DNA from 2 places in the Actinoplanes sp. NPDC051513 genome. Region 2 is predicted to be linked to the other one. Evidence: riboswitches for the same ligand, from Rfam matches in the RefSeq annotation. Region 2 holds a riboswitch; the other holds the start of a gene.
The links. Region 2 has a riboswitch for cobalamin ahead of ACIA5D_RS41440 (ribonucleoside-diphosphate reductase subunit alpha). Riboswitches for the same ligand answer to the same signal wherever they lie in the genome.
Positions count from the first base shown of each region.

Region 1: linked by a shared signal. The riboswitch ahead of ACIA5D_RS14540 (VWA domain-containing protein) and the one ahead of ACIA5D_RS41440 (ribonucleoside-diphosphate reductase subunit alpha) in region 2 are both predicted to bind cobalamin.

Region 1 covers NZ_JBITDW010000004.1:21,902-29,533, reverse strand. The annotation lists gene ACIA5D_RS14540 (VWA domain-containing protein) at 1-1,759, opposite strand, end outside; cobalamin riboswitch at 1,769-1,890, opposite strand; gene ACIA5D_RS14535 (gluconokinase) at 1,907-3,505, opposite strand; gene ACIA5D_RS14530 (VOC family protein) at 3,511-3,846, opposite strand; gene ACIA5D_RS14525 (glycosyltransferase) at 4,859-5,188, opposite strand; gene ACIA5D_RS14520 (glycosyltransferase) at 5,191-6,261, opposite strand; gene ACIA5D_RS14515 (ArsR/SmtB family transcription factor) at 6,369-6,677, shown strand; gene ACIA5D_RS14510 (SRPBCC domain-containing protein) at 6,674-7,174, shown strand; gene ACIA5D_RS14505 (nuclear transport factor 2 family protein) at 7,163-7,528, opposite strand; gene ACIA5D_RS14500 (hypothetical protein) at 7,530-7,632, opposite strand, start outside.
Region 2 covers NZ_JBITDW010000023.1:108,720-116,351, reverse strand. The annotation lists gene ACIA5D_RS41465 (DUF4157 domain-containing protein) at 1-341, opposite strand, end outside; gene ACIA5D_RS41460 (TIGR03618 family F420-dependent PPOX class oxidoreductase) at 532-942, opposite strand; gene ACIA5D_RS41455 (cupin domain-containing protein) at 1,009-1,341, shown strand; gene ACIA5D_RS41450 ((2Fe-2S)-binding protein) at 1,379-2,092, shown strand; gene ACIA5D_RS41445 (ribonucleotide-diphosphate reductase subunit beta) at 2,070-3,065, opposite strand; gene ACIA5D_RS41440 (ribonucleoside-diphosphate reductase subunit alpha) at 3,065-5,362, opposite strand; cobalamin riboswitch at 5,470-5,674, opposite strand; gene ACIA5D_RS41435 (hypothetical protein) at 5,746-6,024, shown strand; gene ACIA5D_RS41430 (McrC family protein) at 6,027-7,193, shown strand; gene ACIA5D_RS41425 (DUF4352 domain-containing protein) at 7,146-7,632, opposite strand, start outside.

The DNA.
Region 1 (7,632 bases), on a different contig from region 2:
GGACCTGCTCGGCGTCGTGCCCGCGGAAGGTGATCATCCCGATCCGGTCGCGGCGCTGGTAGGCGTCGCGCAGCAGGGACAGGACCGCGGTCTTGACGATGGTCATGCGCTTGCGGGCGGCCATCGAGCCGGAGGCGTCGACGACGAACAGCACCAGGTTCGCCTCCCGGCCGACGTGCACCGACTCGCGCAGGTCGCGGGGGTCGACGGCGCGGGCGCCGCGGTGCAGGGCGGCTCGCAGGGTCGCGGGCAGATGCGGGGCGCCGGCCAGCTTGCCGCGCGGGATGCGGCTGCCGATCACGCGGCCGCGACGGGCGAAGGCCGGGGAGCGGCGGCCGGCGTGGCCGCCCTCGCCGCGGCGGGCGATCGAGAGCGCGCGCGTCCGGTAGGGGTTCCCGGCGGAGACGGCCACCCGGCCACTGTCGGCCTCGTCGGCGCCACCATCGCCGTCCATGCCGGATTTTTCGGAAATGTCGGTCGGCGCGGGGCCGGGCGGAGGCGGGCCACCGGAGGGACTGCCGCCCGAACCACCCGGGCCGCCGGGATCGGGGCCGTCCGGCCGCGATGGCCCACCCGGCGGAGCACCGTCGCCATCGGGGTCGCCCTCCGGCTCGGCCCGCTCCTGCACGGCCCGCTCCAGCTCGGCCCGCTCCAGCTCGGCCTGCTCCTGCTCGGCCCGCTCCAGCTCGGCCTGCCGCTCCTGCTCGGCTTCGGCGAGCGCGTCCTCGAGCCGCTGCTCGTCGGTCCCCGGCGGGTCCAGCGGATCTTTCCGCCGGCGGTGCGGCAGCGCGAGCCGGGCCGCATCCCGCACATCGTCCGCGGTGACCGTCGAGCGCCCGTGCCACGCCGCCAGCGCCACCGCGCACCGGGCCACCACGATGTCCGCCCGCATCCCGTCGACGCCGTAGGCCAGGCACACCCGGGCGATCCGGTCGAGCTCGCCGTCCGGCAGCGCCACCCGGGGCAGCAGCGCCTGCGCCGTCACGATCCGCCCGGCCAGCTCGCGCTCCTCGGCGGCGAACCGCGCCGCGAACCCGACCGGATCCGCCTCGTACGCGAGACGCCGGCGCACCACCTCGGCCCGCTCCCGGGCCTCCCGCGGCGCCGCCACCGTCACCACCAGCCCGAACCGGTCGACGAGCTGGGGCCGCGGCTCGCCCTCCTCCGGGTTCATCGTCCCCACGAGCAGAAACCGGGCCGCGTGTTTGACCGACACCCCGTCCCGCTCGACGTGCGCCCGTCCCATCGCCGCCGCGTCCAGCAGCAGATCCACCAGGTGATCGGGCAGCAGGTTCACCTCGTCGACGTACAGGGCGCCACGGTGTGCCGCCGCCAGCAGCCCCGGCTCGTACGCCTTGACCCCGTCCGCGAGCGCCCGCTGAATGTCGAGCGTGCCCACGACGCGGTCCTCCGTCGCCCCGACCGGGAGCTCCACCAGCGCGGCCGGCCGCGACACCACCGGGCTGTCGGCCGGGTGCGGCCCGTCCGGGCACGCGGGGTCGGGCGCCGCCGGATCGCAGGCGAACCTGCACCCCCGTACGATCGAAACTGCCGGTAGCAGGCCGGCCAGCGCTCGCACCACCGTGCTCTTCGCGGTTCCCTTCTCGCCCCGCACGAGCACACCGCCCACGTGCGGCGAGACGGCGGTCAGCAGGAGCGCGAGGCGCAGGTCGGCAAGCCCGACCACGGCGGAGAACGGGTACGGCGTCACGAAGATCCCTTCTGCGGCGGGTGTCCACGCCCGCACGGCGGTCGGCACGAGCGGCCGGAGTCTCCTGACTCCCGGATCGACGCTCCCCGCTCGCCTTCCCGCCATCACGGCCGTGGCTTCGAAGGGGTCGCTCCCCGGTCACAGTGGCGGGACCGCCCCGGATTCGCACCGGGTTCCTCCGCTACCGCTCGCCGGTCATGCTTTCTCACCCTCCGGCGCCACGTCAACGCGGCCACCGGTGACGGTGATCGCCTTCTCGGTGCCGGGCGACCTCGGCGGGGCGAGCCGGTCGAGCTCACGCACCGTCTCCATCATGGCGAGCGCCGACTTCTCCACGAACGGGCGCAGCCGGCCGTACAGGGCGGCGTTCGCCGGGTCGGGCCGGGTCGGCTCGCCGATCGCGACCAGGCGGGCCGCGTCGTCGAGGTCGGGCAGTTCGCCCAGCGCGTGCAGGCCGAGCAGGCAGGCGCCGAGCGCGGTGCCCTCGGGCGTGTCGGCGACCGCGACCGGCAGGTCGAGCGCGGCCGCGAGCACGCCCACCCACAGCTCGGACGCGACCGCGCCGCCGGTGGCCCGCACCTCGGTGACCTCGAAGCCCTCGCTCGCGAACGAGTCCCGCACCAGCGCGAGCTGCTGGCAGACGCCCTCGACGGCGGCGCGCACCAGATGTGCCCGCCCGTGCTCGCGACGCAGTCCGAGGTAGGCGCCCCGCAGGCCGGCCCGCCACCAGGGCGCCCGCTCGCCGAGCAGGTAGGGCAGGCAGAGCAGCCCGTCGCTGCCCGGCGGTGCGCTCTGCGCCTCGGTGAGCAGCGCCGCGTCCCGCTCGTCCTCGTCCTCGCCCTCGGCGCCGGGCCGCTCGAAACCGGCCGCGAAGCTCTGCCCGGCCCAGCGCACGACCGAGCCGGCATTGTTGACCGCGCCACCGACCGCCCAGCGGTCCTCGGTGAGCGCGTAGCAGAACAGCCGGCCGTCGGCGTCGGCGGTGGGCCGGTCGACGATCGTGCGCAGGGCACCGCTGGTGCCGAGAGACACGGCCGCGACCCCCGCCGGGGTGGCGCCCAGGCCGAGGTTGGCCAGCGGCCCGTCGGCCGCCCCGATGACCAGCGGCGTGCCCGGCGGCAGCCCGCCGAGACCCGGCCGCAGCTTCAGGATCGTCGTCGTCGGCACGACCTCGGCCAGCTGCCCCGAGCCGATCCCGGCGATCTCGAGAGCCTCCGGGTCCCACCGGCGCGCGTGGATGTCGTAGAGCCCCGTCCCCGACGCCACCGACAGGTCGAGCAGGAACGCCTCGTCGGCCAGGGCGGCCAGGACCAGCTCTTTCACGCCGCCCCACCGCGGCGTGTCCCGCAGCGTCGCCGGGTCGTTAGCCCGCCACCAGGCAAGCTTGGCGAGCGGCGACATCGGGTGCACCGGCGTCCCCGTACGCGCCTGCAGTTGCCGTGCCCGCCCCGAAGCGATGATCTCGTCACATTGCTCGCCGGCCCGCGCGTCGGCCCAGGTCACCAACGGCCCCAGCGGCGCGCTCCCGGAGTCCATCGGCACCAGCCCGTGCAGAAACGCGCTGAGACTCACCGCGACAACCCGGTCCCCCTGCTCACGGCAGGCGGCCGCCACGTCGGTCAGCGCCTTCACCGCCGCGTCGACCAGGTGCCGCGGGTCGAGCTCGGCCCGCCCCGGCCCCGGCACCGACAGCGGATAGTGGACACTCGTCTGCGCCCGCAGCCGCCCGTCGGCCCCCGCCGCGATCCCCTTGGTCGCGGTGGTCCCGGTATCGATGCCGATCACCACGTCCACGGCGCTCAGCTCACCAGGCAGAAGACGTGACCGTCGACATCGGTCAGCACGGCCTGCCGCTCACCCCAGGGCTGATCCCCCGGCGGGTCGATCACCGTGGCCCCCGCCTTCTCCGCCGCCGCGGCAGCCGCGTCCACGTCATCGACCACAAAGCTCGCCGCCACTCCCGCCAGCCCCGGCGAAGGCGGCCGCCGATGCAGCATGACCTCCGGCTCCCCCAGCATCACCACGTCCCCGGCCCGATACTTCTCGCCGAGCCCGAGCGCATCCCGGTAGAGCGCGAGCGCCCGATCCAGATCCGCCACCGACACAATGATCCGCCGCACCCCACGCACCGTCATGCCCTTCAACTTATCCGCCACGCCGCGCACCCGCCGGGGCTGTTTTTTCGCGTACGAGGGGACGGCTCCCCCAACCACAGCCCGGGCAGTTCCCGCCGTTGCGGCCACTCTCGCTGCAACACCGGGCCATACCCGGCTTCCGGCCCCTGCCTTGGTTGCGGCCAGTGGTGGTGCGGCCCGGTGGTGGCGCGGCCCGGTGGTGGCGCGGCCGGGTTGCCATGGCCCGGCGTCTGCCCGGTTGCGGTTCGCGCGGCCCGTCCCGCTTGGTGGGTGGCCCCCGGGCAAAGGGAATCGCTTTCATTGTCGAAAAAGTAATGGAGAGTGGCGCCGGGCGAGATTGGCATGATCGACCGACGGTCGGGGCTTACCGCCGCATTCCCGGGAGTGAAATAATTCTGGTATGCGGCAGCTGCAGTTCTTCACCACGAGCCAATTGGCCAAGATGCGTGATCGCACTGCGTCGCGCAACTATTCTCCCGAGGCAGAAAAGTTTCGCCGCGAGCATGCCCGACATCGGGAATGGGGTCTTGCGCAGCGGCACGCGCGAAAGCTGCGGCTCAGTCGCAGTGGCGCCGGCAGCGAGCAGGCAGCGCCGACCGCAACCGTGCAAGCCGCAGAACCGGCTGGCCAGCAGGCACCCAGCCCCGCGAGCGGGCAGATGGCACCGAGTCGACAGCCGCCCGCCACGCCGGTTTCGCGACGGCCGGCTACCCGGCCCGCAGTTCGCCCGGCATTCCGCCATCGGGTGCCATTGCACTCTCAGCTTTTCGGTTCCGGGCTGCCGCGGCGACCTTGCCCATTATGTCATCGAACCAGCGGCGGAGTCGCGCCACCCGCATTTGACTGGGTTCGGCGAGGGCATTTCGACGCTGTCGGCCAGAGTTCGCAACTCCCCATTCCAGCAGGTCACTTCCGGGGCAGCTCAACTGTTTTCACCCCCACCGGAAAACGTGTCGAACGAAGATTGGCACGGCGAATGGGCGACGCCATGATCGGCGGGGCGCCGCTGGTCCTAGCCGATCCACTCGAGGAGCGACGCGGCGCCGTCCTCCTCGGCGATCCGCGCCGAGAGGGCCTGCGCCCGGGCCGCGAAGTGCGGGTTCGCCGTGACCTGCCGCAACGCTGCCGCCAGCGCGTCCGCGGTCAGCGCCGGCATCGGGATCGGACGGGGCGCCACTCCGAGGTCGTGCAGCCTCCGCGCCCAGAAGGGCTGGTCCGCCAGCACCGGCACCGCCACGGCCGGCACTCCGGCCCGCAGCCCCGCGGCCGTGGTCCCCGCCCCCGCGTGGTGCACCACCGCCGCCATCCGCGGGAACAGCCAGGAGTGCGGAACCTCCCCCACATTCAGCACATTGCGCTCAGCCCACGCGGCATCCCTGGCTCTCGCGACGTCTCCGGCCCGCATGATGTCCATCGCACCCGCGGCGTCCCCGGCCCACTCGGTGCCCTCAGCCCCTGCGATGCCCCCAAACCCCGCGACCCGCCCAGCCCCGCGGTACCCCCAGCCCCCGCGGTACCCCCAGCCCCCGCGGTACCCCCAGCGCCCGCGGCCAGGCCCGACCAACCGGCCTGCAGGACGGCCCGCACCCCGGCCCGGCGCGCTGCCGCTACCGCGATCTCGCCGAGGCGCTCGCCTTGTCCGGGCGCCATGCTTCCGAAGCCTATGGACACCGGCGCTGGGCCGGCCGCCAAAAAGGCCTCCAGGTTCTCCGGCGGGCGCCAAGCCGGGTCCGTTGCCGGCCACCAGTAACCGGCGACGCGCAGTTGCGACGGCCAATCGCCGGGGCGGCGCACCACTGTGGGGCTGAAGCCGTGGAACGTCGGGGCCGCCCACTCCTGCTTCTTCCGCAGCGTCGGCAGCGGGGCCTGTGGCAGCCCCAGGTCGCGCCGCAGCTCCCGGATCGGGCTTGCGTACAACGACTCGGCTGCCCGGAACGTGGCCCATCCCGCGGCCAGGTTGCCCCACGGGCCGAGCGACCGGCCGCCCAGCAGCACGGGGGCGAACTCCCGGGTGGGGTACACGGGCTGCAGGAACACGCCGGCCCGGCGGAGCCCGTAGGCGTCGGCCACCTGATATCCCAGCGGCGCCACCATCGTCGACAGCAGGAGGACCCTCGGGCGGGCCGACTCGACCGCCGCGACGATCCCGGGCGACAGGGCGGCGATCAGCGGTCTCGCCAGGGTGAACTGGCGTGCCAGCGCCCGCGCGTTCAGGCCGCCGATGGCGTGCGTCAGGGTGGCCCGCAAGTCGCCGGGCAGTGGCTCGAACGCCGGGCCGGCCCGCTCGACCGTCTCCCGGAACGGCGCGTGCGTGGCGATCGTGACCTCGTGCCCGGCCTCCTGCAGGCGTGCGCCCAGCCCGGTGTAGGGCGCCACGTCGCCCATCGAACCCGACGTGACGATCAAGACGCGCATCACCCCATCGTGACACCGGCGATCGTGGCCGTGGCCCGCAGCACGATCGGCAACGAACCCAGCTGCATGCCTTGACAGTTATATAACCGGAGAGGCACGATGGCGGCGTGGACGCGTTGACCGCGATAGCCGAGCCGACCCGCCGCCGCATCGTCGACGCGCTGCGGGTGCGGGAGTGCAGCGTCACCGACCTGGTCGAGCTGCTGCGCATGAGCCAGCCCGCGATCTCCAAGCACCTGCGGGTCCTGCGCGAGGCCGGCGTGGTCACCGCCGAGGCGTACGCCCAGAGACGCATCTACCGGCTGAACCCGGAACCGTTCCGTGAGCTGGATGCCTGGCTGACGCCCTACCGCCGGCTCTGGACCAGGCACCTCGCAGCGCTGGAAGAGCACCTGAGCAGAGAGGACGAATCATGATCGAAGCCACCCTGGACCGGAGCGGCCCGCAGTGGACGCTCATCTTCATCCGGGAGCTGACCCAGCCCCCGGAGCGGGTCTGGACCGCGCTGACCGACCCGGGCGAGCTCGACCAGTGGGCGCCCTTCACGGCGGCGTCGGCGCTGAGCACCCCGGGCGAGACCACGCTGACCATGGTCGACGGCGACGAGCGCACCGACCTGCCGGCCGTCGTCCACCGGGCCGACCGGCCGACGCTGCTGGACTACACGTGGGGCGACGACCGGCTGCGCTGGGAGCTCGAGCCCACACCGGACGGCACCCGCCTGACGCTGCGCCACACCCTCGCGCAGCCGGGCATCGAGGCGATGGTCGCCGCCGGCTGGCACCTGTGCACCGACGTGCTGCAGCGCCTGCTCGACGGCGAGCCCACCGGCGTGATCCGGGGCAAGGACGCGCTCGACCACGGCTGGGAGGACCTCAAGAACGCGTACGAGAAGAGCCTGTCAGCGGGCTGAGAGCTTCGCCGCCATCGCCTCGCCGAGCGCCTGCACCCCGCTCAGCGGGCGCACCATGACCATGAAGTCGTCGATGAGCCCGTCCCCGTCGACGTGCACGAAGTCGCACCCGGTCAGCGCCCGCTCGCCGACGCGCGCCTCGAAGACGAGCGCGGCGTCGGGGGCGGCGGCGATTTCGCGTACGTATCGGAAGTCTTCGAAAACGGTGAACACCGCCCGCAGGATCACCTCGACGGTGGCGCGGCCCTCGTAGGGCTTGAACGCCACGGGGCTGTGGAACACCACGTCGTCGGCGAGCAGCGCCACGGCGGCATCGATGTCGCCCGCTTCGACGGCGGCTCGGAAGGAATGCACGTCAGGCCTCCAGGAAGGTCATCTCGGCCTGCTCGGCCGGTCCGAGCAGGATCTCGCGCACCTCGACCCGGCCGGTGCTTCGCACCGCCGGCAGGGTCACGTCC
Region 2 (7,632 bases):
AGGGTCTGCCGGCCGGCCCTGCTCGCCGGGTTGTACGCCCCGGCGCCGAAGACCACGTCGTGGCCGACCGTGAACGCGCGGGCGTCGACCGAGGCGGCCGCCGCCTCGGCCGTGGGGCCGCGATGCACCCGCACGTCATCGAACGAGGCGCCGAGCTGGACCTGCATCTGGGCCCGCAGCGCCGGATCGAGGGCCTCGCCCTGGCCGGTCAGCAGCTGGGTGACGGCCCGGTTGCCGGCGTAACGCTGCACCACCGCCGCGGGGTCGGCCGGGCGCTGGATCACGGGGCCGTCGTCACGGACGGCCTCGTCCGACTTGCTCGGGCGACCGGGCTTACGCACGTCACACCTCCGGGCGGGCCGGACCGACAACTCATCGTAGGTGCCCGGCGCCTGCCCGCCCATCGGCCGGAAAGACTCCCGCGGTGGTCGCGCCGAGCGCGACCACCGGGTCGCCGGTGCCGGGGAACGCCGCGCCATGCACCTCATCACACCGCGCGGCGACGTCCCAATGCGCGTGGGCGGCCGGGGTTCAGCTGCCGTAGACGCGGGACGGGCTGACGAGGACGGCCGCGCGGCGTTGCTCGCGCATCGTGCGGTCGTACTCGTCCCAGTTGTCGTGGGTGCCGCCGGCGGCGGTGAAGATCTCGCGGAGCAGCAGCCGCAGTTCCTCGGCGTCGAGCTCGTCGGGGCCGGCTATCTCGGCCCGGCCCTCGACGGTCGCGTACCGCCAGCCGTCACGGAAGGCGACGGAGAGCTGGGGGCGAGCCCGCAGGTTGGCCAGCTTGACCTTGCCGTACGTGACGAAGGCCAGGCGGTCGCCGATGATGCCGGTGTTCACCAGCGAGGACTGGATGGTCTGGTCGGCGCGCAGCGTGGAGACGATGGCCAGGCCGGAATCCCGGCGGCTCAGCTCCCAGGCGGCGGACAGGGTGATAGCCACCTCGGAAGCCTAGATCGGGACCTAAGTCCCTGTCGCCCGGGACCGCCGGTGGACGACGCTTCAGGCGTGGACAAGACATCCCTGACCGAGCTCGCCGAGAAGAATCTCACCGAGGCTCGCAACGCTCACAGCGGGCGTAGCGCGCACACCGTGCACGGCGGGCACGCCAGCACGTTGCGCCAGACGCTGATCGCATTGATCGCCGGGCAACGGCTGGACGAGCACGAGAACCCGGGCGAGGCGACGCTGTACGTGCTGACCGGGCGGGTGCGGCTGACCTCGGGCGACGACGGCCAGGACGCGGGCGCCGGTGACCTGCTCATCATTCCGGACGCGCGGCACGCGCTCGAAGCCCTTCAGGACAGCGTCGTGCTGCTGACGGTGGCCAAACTGCCCTGATTAGGGTGGTGGGGTGACCCCATCGGAGGCCCTTCGGGTGGCGGCGGCGCTCGGGCCCTACTTCGCTTGGGAGCCGTGGGACGGCGGTAAGGAATGGCGTCCGCTGAGCGAGTTGCTCGACGCCGACGTCGTGGCGGAGCGGGTGGGGGTCGCCCGGCGGACGCTGGTGCGGATGTCTGGGCTGAGCGTGGACGAGATCGGCGAGCGTGAGGTCGCGTCGATCACGTTTCTCGGCTGGGCGTCGCGGCTGGTGTCGCCGCCGCTGGGGGCGGTGGCTCGCACGGGGGTGCTGCCCCGGGCGGAAATCGGGCAGCTGTGGTGGCGGCCGGTCGAAGGCGGGCCGCTGCCCGTCGCGTACGAGTCGGCCGGTGTCGGGGATTTTGATTTTTCCGCTGTCGAGGCGCTGCTGCAGGTGGTGAGCAAGCGGTTCTCGTTGCCGGAACACCTGCTCTGGGGAAACGTCGCGTCGGCCCTGGGCGGGGCCGCGGGGATGATCGCGGACGCGGCGCCGGAGCATGCGGGGCGCGCGGCGGCGGTGGTGGAGGCGCTGCTGGAAAAGGTGCCCCTCCACGGAACCGCGGTGTTGGAACGGCCCGACCCGGAGTGGGAGCGGTGGTTCCTGGTGCGGCGGAACTGCTGTTTGTACTACCGGATTCCCGGTGGCGGGAAATGCGGGGACTGCGTGCTGACGCCGGAAGAGGTCCGGCGTCAGCACTGGGATCGCCTGCTCAGAAATCGTCGTCGAAGCTGACCGAGCCGGTCACTCCCACCTGGTACGCCGAGACGCGGCGCTCGAAGAAGTTGGAAAGCTCCTGGACGTCCTGCAGCTCCATGAAGGCGAACGGGTTCTTGCTGCCGTAGAGCGGCTCGATGCCCAGGACGGCCAGGCGGCGGTCGGCCACGTGCTGCAGGTATTCGCGCATGTCGGCGAGGGACATGCCGGAGACGCCCTGCTCCAGAAGGTCCGCGGCGAACTGGACCTCGCAGTCGACGGCCTCGGCCAGCATGTTCCGCACCTGGGTTTCCAGGTCGGCGTCGAAAAGGTCGGGCTCCTCGGCGCGTACCTGGTCGACCACGTCGAAGGCGAAGGCCATGTGCATGGACTCGTCGCGGAAAACCCAGTTGGTGCCGCTCGCCAGGCCGTTCAGCAGGCCCCGGGAGCGCAGGAAGTAGACGTACGCGAAAGCGCCGTAGAAGAACAGGCCCTCGATGCACGCGGCGAAACAGATCAGGTTGAGCAGGAAAGCCCGGCGGTCGTCCTTCGACGACAGCGAGCGCAGCTCGAAGATCGAGTCGATCCACGTGAAGCAGAACTCGGCCTTGCGGGCGATCGACGGGATGTTCTCGACGGCGGCGAAAGCCTCGAATCTTTCGGATTCCGACGGGACGTAGGTGTCGAGCAGGTTCAGATAGAACTGGACGTGCACGGCCTCCTCGAAAAGTTGCCGCGAAAGGTAGAGGCGGCCCTCGGGCGAGTTGACGTGCTGGTAGAGGTTGAGCACCAGGTTGTTCGTCACGATCGTGTCGCCGGTCGCGAAGAACGCGACCAGGCGCGAAACCAGGTGCTGCTCGGCGGAGGAGAGGCGGGAGAGGTCGGCCAGGTCGGAGTGCAGGTCGACCTCCTCCACGGTCCAGGTGTTCTTGATGGCGTCCTTGTAGCGGTCGAAGAAGTGCGGGTACTTCATCGGCCGCAGGGTCAGGTCCATTCCGGGGTCGAGCAGCATTACTGGCAGGCCTCACATGACTCGGGGTTTTCCAGGGAACAGGCGACCGCCTCGACCGGCGCGATGGACACCGTCGCCTGCTGTATGCGCGTCGCGGGGCGCGAGCGCAGGTAGTACGTGGTTTTCAGGCCGGATTTCCAGGCGTGCAGGTACATCGACGAAAGACGGCCGATGGTGGGCGCGCTCAGGAACAGGTTCAGCGACTGCGACTGGTCGATGTAGGGGGCGCGGGCGGCGGCCAGGTCGATCAGGGCACGCTGCGGAAGCTCCCACGCGGTGCGGAAAATTTCGCGTACGTCGGCCGGCAGATCGGCGATGCCCTGCACGGAACCCTCGGCCCGCTTGATCTGCTCTCGGATCGGCGCCGTCCACAGGTTGCGCGTCTTCAGCTCGCGTACCAGATAGGTGTTGATCTGGAGAAACTCGCCGGACATGGTTTCGCGTTTGAACAGGTTGGACACCTGCGGCTCGATGCATTCGTAGCAGCCGGCGATCGAGGCGATGGTCGCGGTCGGGGCGATCGCGACCAGCAGGGAGTTTCGCAGGCCGGTCTCGGCAACTTTCGCTTTCAGCGCCGCCCACCGGTCGGTTTGGACGGGCGAGACTCCCCACAGGTCCGGGTGCAGATCACCCTGGGCGGCGCGGGTTTTCTCGTACGCGGGGTTGGCGCCGAATTCCGTGGCCAGAGCCGCCGAGGTTTCCAGGGCGGTGAGGAAAATTTCCTCCTGCACCCGGGTCGAAAGCTCGTTCGCATCCGCGGAGTCGAACGGCAGGCGCAGCGTGAAGAACGCGTCCTGCAGGCCCATGAGGCCGAGGCCGACCGGGCGCCAGCGGGGGTTCGAGGCGGCGGCCTGCGGCGACGGGTAGTAGTTGATGTCGATGACCCGGTCGAGAAAGACAACCGCGGTCCGGACCGTCGAACGCAACCTTTCCCAGTCGACGCCGTCGGCGGTCACGTGGGCGCCGAGGTTGATCGAGCCGAGGTTGCAGACCGCGGTCTCGTCGTCGCTGTTCACCTCGAGAATCTCGGTGCACAGGTTGGAAAGGTGGATGGTGTTGCCCGGCGCGCCCGTCTGGTTGGACAGCGCGTTGGAGCGGTCCTTGAAGGTCATCCAGCCGTTGCCGGTCTGGGCCAGGGTGCGCATCATCCGGCCGTACAGATCTCGGGCCTTGACGGTTTTTACGGCCTTTTTCTCGGCGTTGCGGTAGGCGAGGTCGAACTCCTCGCCGAACAGGTCGGGGAGCTCGGGCGCGTCGGAGGGGTCGATCAGCGACCAGTCCTCGTCGGCCTCGACCCGGCGCATGAACTCGTCGGGGATCCAGTTGGCCAGGTTCAGGTTGTGCGTGCGGCGGGAGTCCTCGCCGGTGTTGTCGCGCAGCTCCAGAAACTCCTCGATGTCCGGGTGCCACGGCTCGAGGTAGACGCAGGCCGCGCCCTTGCGGCGGCCGCCCTGGTTGACCGCGGCCACGCCGGCGTCGAGCGTCTTGAGGAACGGGACGATGCCGTTGGACTTGCCGTTCGTGCCGCGGATCAGCGCGCCCCGGCCCCGCACGCGGGTCCAGGAGATGCCGATGCCGCCGGAGAACTTGGAAAGTTTCGCGACCTGGTGGTAGCGCTCGTAGATCGAGTCGAGCTCGTCGCGCGGCGAGTCGACCAGGAAGCAGGACGACATCTGGGTGTGCCGGGTGCCGGCGTTGAACAACGTCGGTGAGCTGGGCAGATACGCCAGCGACGACATGAGGCGGTAGAAGCCGATCGCCTCGGCCGGTGTCTCGGACAGGCCGCAGGCGACGCGCAGCAGCCAGTACTGCGGCGTCTCGACGACGGTGCGCAGCTGGGGATGGCGCAGCAGGTAGCGGTCGGCCACGGTGCGCAGGCCGAAGTATTCGAACCTCCGATCCGCTGCCGGGTCGATCGCGTCGTCGAGCTTTCGCGCGTTGCGGGCCACGAACTCAGCGGTCGCGTCGCCGATCAGGCCCAGGCCGTGGCCGTAGCGGATCGACTGGCTGAAGCTGGCCACGCCTTGCAGCCGCACTTCCTTGTCGACGTACGCCGAAAGCAGGCGCGCCGCGAGCCGCGAGTACTGTGGCTCCTCGCCGATCAGCTCGGCGGCCGTCTGGATGGAAAGTTTGTCGAGCTCGGCGGTGGTGGCGCCGTCGTAGAGCCCGCTGATCGTCTTGGTCGCGACCCGCAGCGGATCGACCTCGTCCAGGCCGGCCACCCACCGCTCGACCGCCCGCACGATCTTGTTGACGTCGACCGGTTCCAGGTCGCCGTTGCGCTTGCGCACCTGCATGTCCGTCCCCCTCGTCGTGGTGAAGGACGCGCAGGAGGACGCCACCGGCAACGAAAGCCGGCTGATGGCGTCGGCCGTCCCGCGCGGCCTTCGACCGCCGCATACCGGGCGGCATGCGGCGCGCTGGCAGGTCTTCGGACTCGTGGGCATGACACGTACGCCTACCGGCCGTCGCTTCCCAGGCCCGGGCCCAGTGCTCGTGACGGCTTTCGTTCCCACTTACCGCTGCGGGGCAGTCCCGGATTTCCACCGGGTTCCCTCTTGCCTCGACCCTCCGCATCGGAGGGCCGAACCAGCTGCGAGAGACACCATATATGGGTACGGGGGTGCCAGTGCAACCCCAGATGATGTGTCGGCGTGTCGCGTCATGGAGATCACCGCGCGTGTGCGAAGCTCGGGCATCCGGTAACTGGGGGAGGGCACGACGTGACCGACGAGAGGCCTCCGCTGAGGAGATCGGCCGTCATCTCGCGGGGGCGGGCGGCAGGGTCGAAACGGTACAGTTTCACCCGTCGTTCTCCTACGAGGACTTCATCGAAGGGCTGCGGCCGGTGCCGGGCGATGGTGGCCTGCCGTACCTGACCGAGTACTGGTTCGAGCATCGGTCGCGGCTGAACGACCTCGACGCGAGCGTCGCCAAGATGCTGTCCGAGGAAGCCTGACCGTGGAGGTGGTGGAGTACCGGGCGGCGGCCCTGCCGTTGGCGCCGGCTGAGCTCGACTACCTGCTCGGTCTCGTGCGCGCTGCCTCCGGGCAGCGCGTTCTGCAGAGCATCGCGCCCACCCGCGAGCCGGGCATCTTCGAGGTGACACCCGGGCCGTTCGTCGGCCGGCTCGGCCTGCCCTCTGGGCGATGGATCGACTTCCGGAGCCGGTTTCCGCTGACCGACGTCGTCGAGCTCATCCGCCAGTCCGGCCGGCGGCCCGTCCTGGCCGGCACCTTGCCCGCGGACGCCGTCGCGAGCCGGTTCCTCGCCGACGCCATCGCGCTCGCGTTCGCCCGGGAGGTCGAGCACCTGGTCGGCCGGGGCCTGGCCAAGGGGTACGTTCCGGTGCGCCACGTGCGCCCGCCGTACCCGGGGCGCCTCGATGTCGCCCATCACCTCGGGAGGCTGGGCGCCAGGCCGGACAAACTCGCCACGATCGCCCGGCGTCTCACCGTCGACGTCAAGGAGAACCGGGCGCTCGCGGCGGCGCTGGACGTTCTCGTGCGGGTCCCCCTCGCCCGGGAGTCCGCGACGCGGCTGGCCGCGCTCGGGCCGGCGTTCGGCCGGGTCTCGCGCGAGCCATGGCGGGCGGACGACGTCGGCCGTATGCATTTGACGAACCTGACCGCGCACTACCGGAACGCGCTCGCGCTGGCCGAGACGATTCTGCGGTCCCAGTCGATGGCGCCCGCGTCGTCGGGGCTCGCGGGCGGCTCGCTGCTGTTCCACATGCCCAAAGTCTGGGAGACCTACGTCGCGCAGTGGCTTCGCCGGAAATGGCCGCACCACGATGTGCGCGCACCGTATTCGTTCCCGCTGACGAAAGACGGGCAGAATGCGGAGGCCGACGCGACGGTCTGGGATGGCGACCGGCTCGTCGCGCTCTACGACGCCAAGTACAAGTGGCCCGACCACGCGCCCGACCGGGCCGACGTCTACCAGATGGTCACCTACTGCGAGCGGCTCGCTCTCGCCGAGTGCACGCTGGTCTATCCGGTCGAGGCGGCCCGGCCGGCCGTGACCGTCGGCTCGCGGACGGTTCACGTGCTCGGGCTGATGCCGAGCCTGGAGCACGGCCTAGCTCAGCCGGACCCGCACACCGGCGGTGAGGAACGAGTCGCGTAGCTCGACCGCGGTCAGTTTCGTGCCGGTCGGGACGTCGAAGACCAGCGTTCCCTTCGCCGAGCGTCCGGGGCCGATCTGTTCCAGGAACGCCTGGACGCCCGGGTTGACCGGGAACTCGGCGCTGTCGTCGTTCGGGTACGCGACGTTCTTCGCGTCCAGCGCTGTCTGCGAGCCGCCGGCGAACGTTCGCGCCTCGATTCCGAGGTTCTTGACCGTCACGCCCACCAGGCAGTACTCGCCACGCGCTCGCCGCACGACGGCGTCATCGCCCAGGGTCCTGCTGCCGCAGGCGGCCTGGGTGACGGTGAACTCGAGTTTTCCGTCCCGGACCGGGGTGTTCATGCCGGCCGACTTCGGCTCGGGCCTCGGCGCGGAGACCGGCTCGGAAAGTGAATGGAAATTCGCCAGCGCTACGCCAGACACGCTCAGGGCGAAAAGG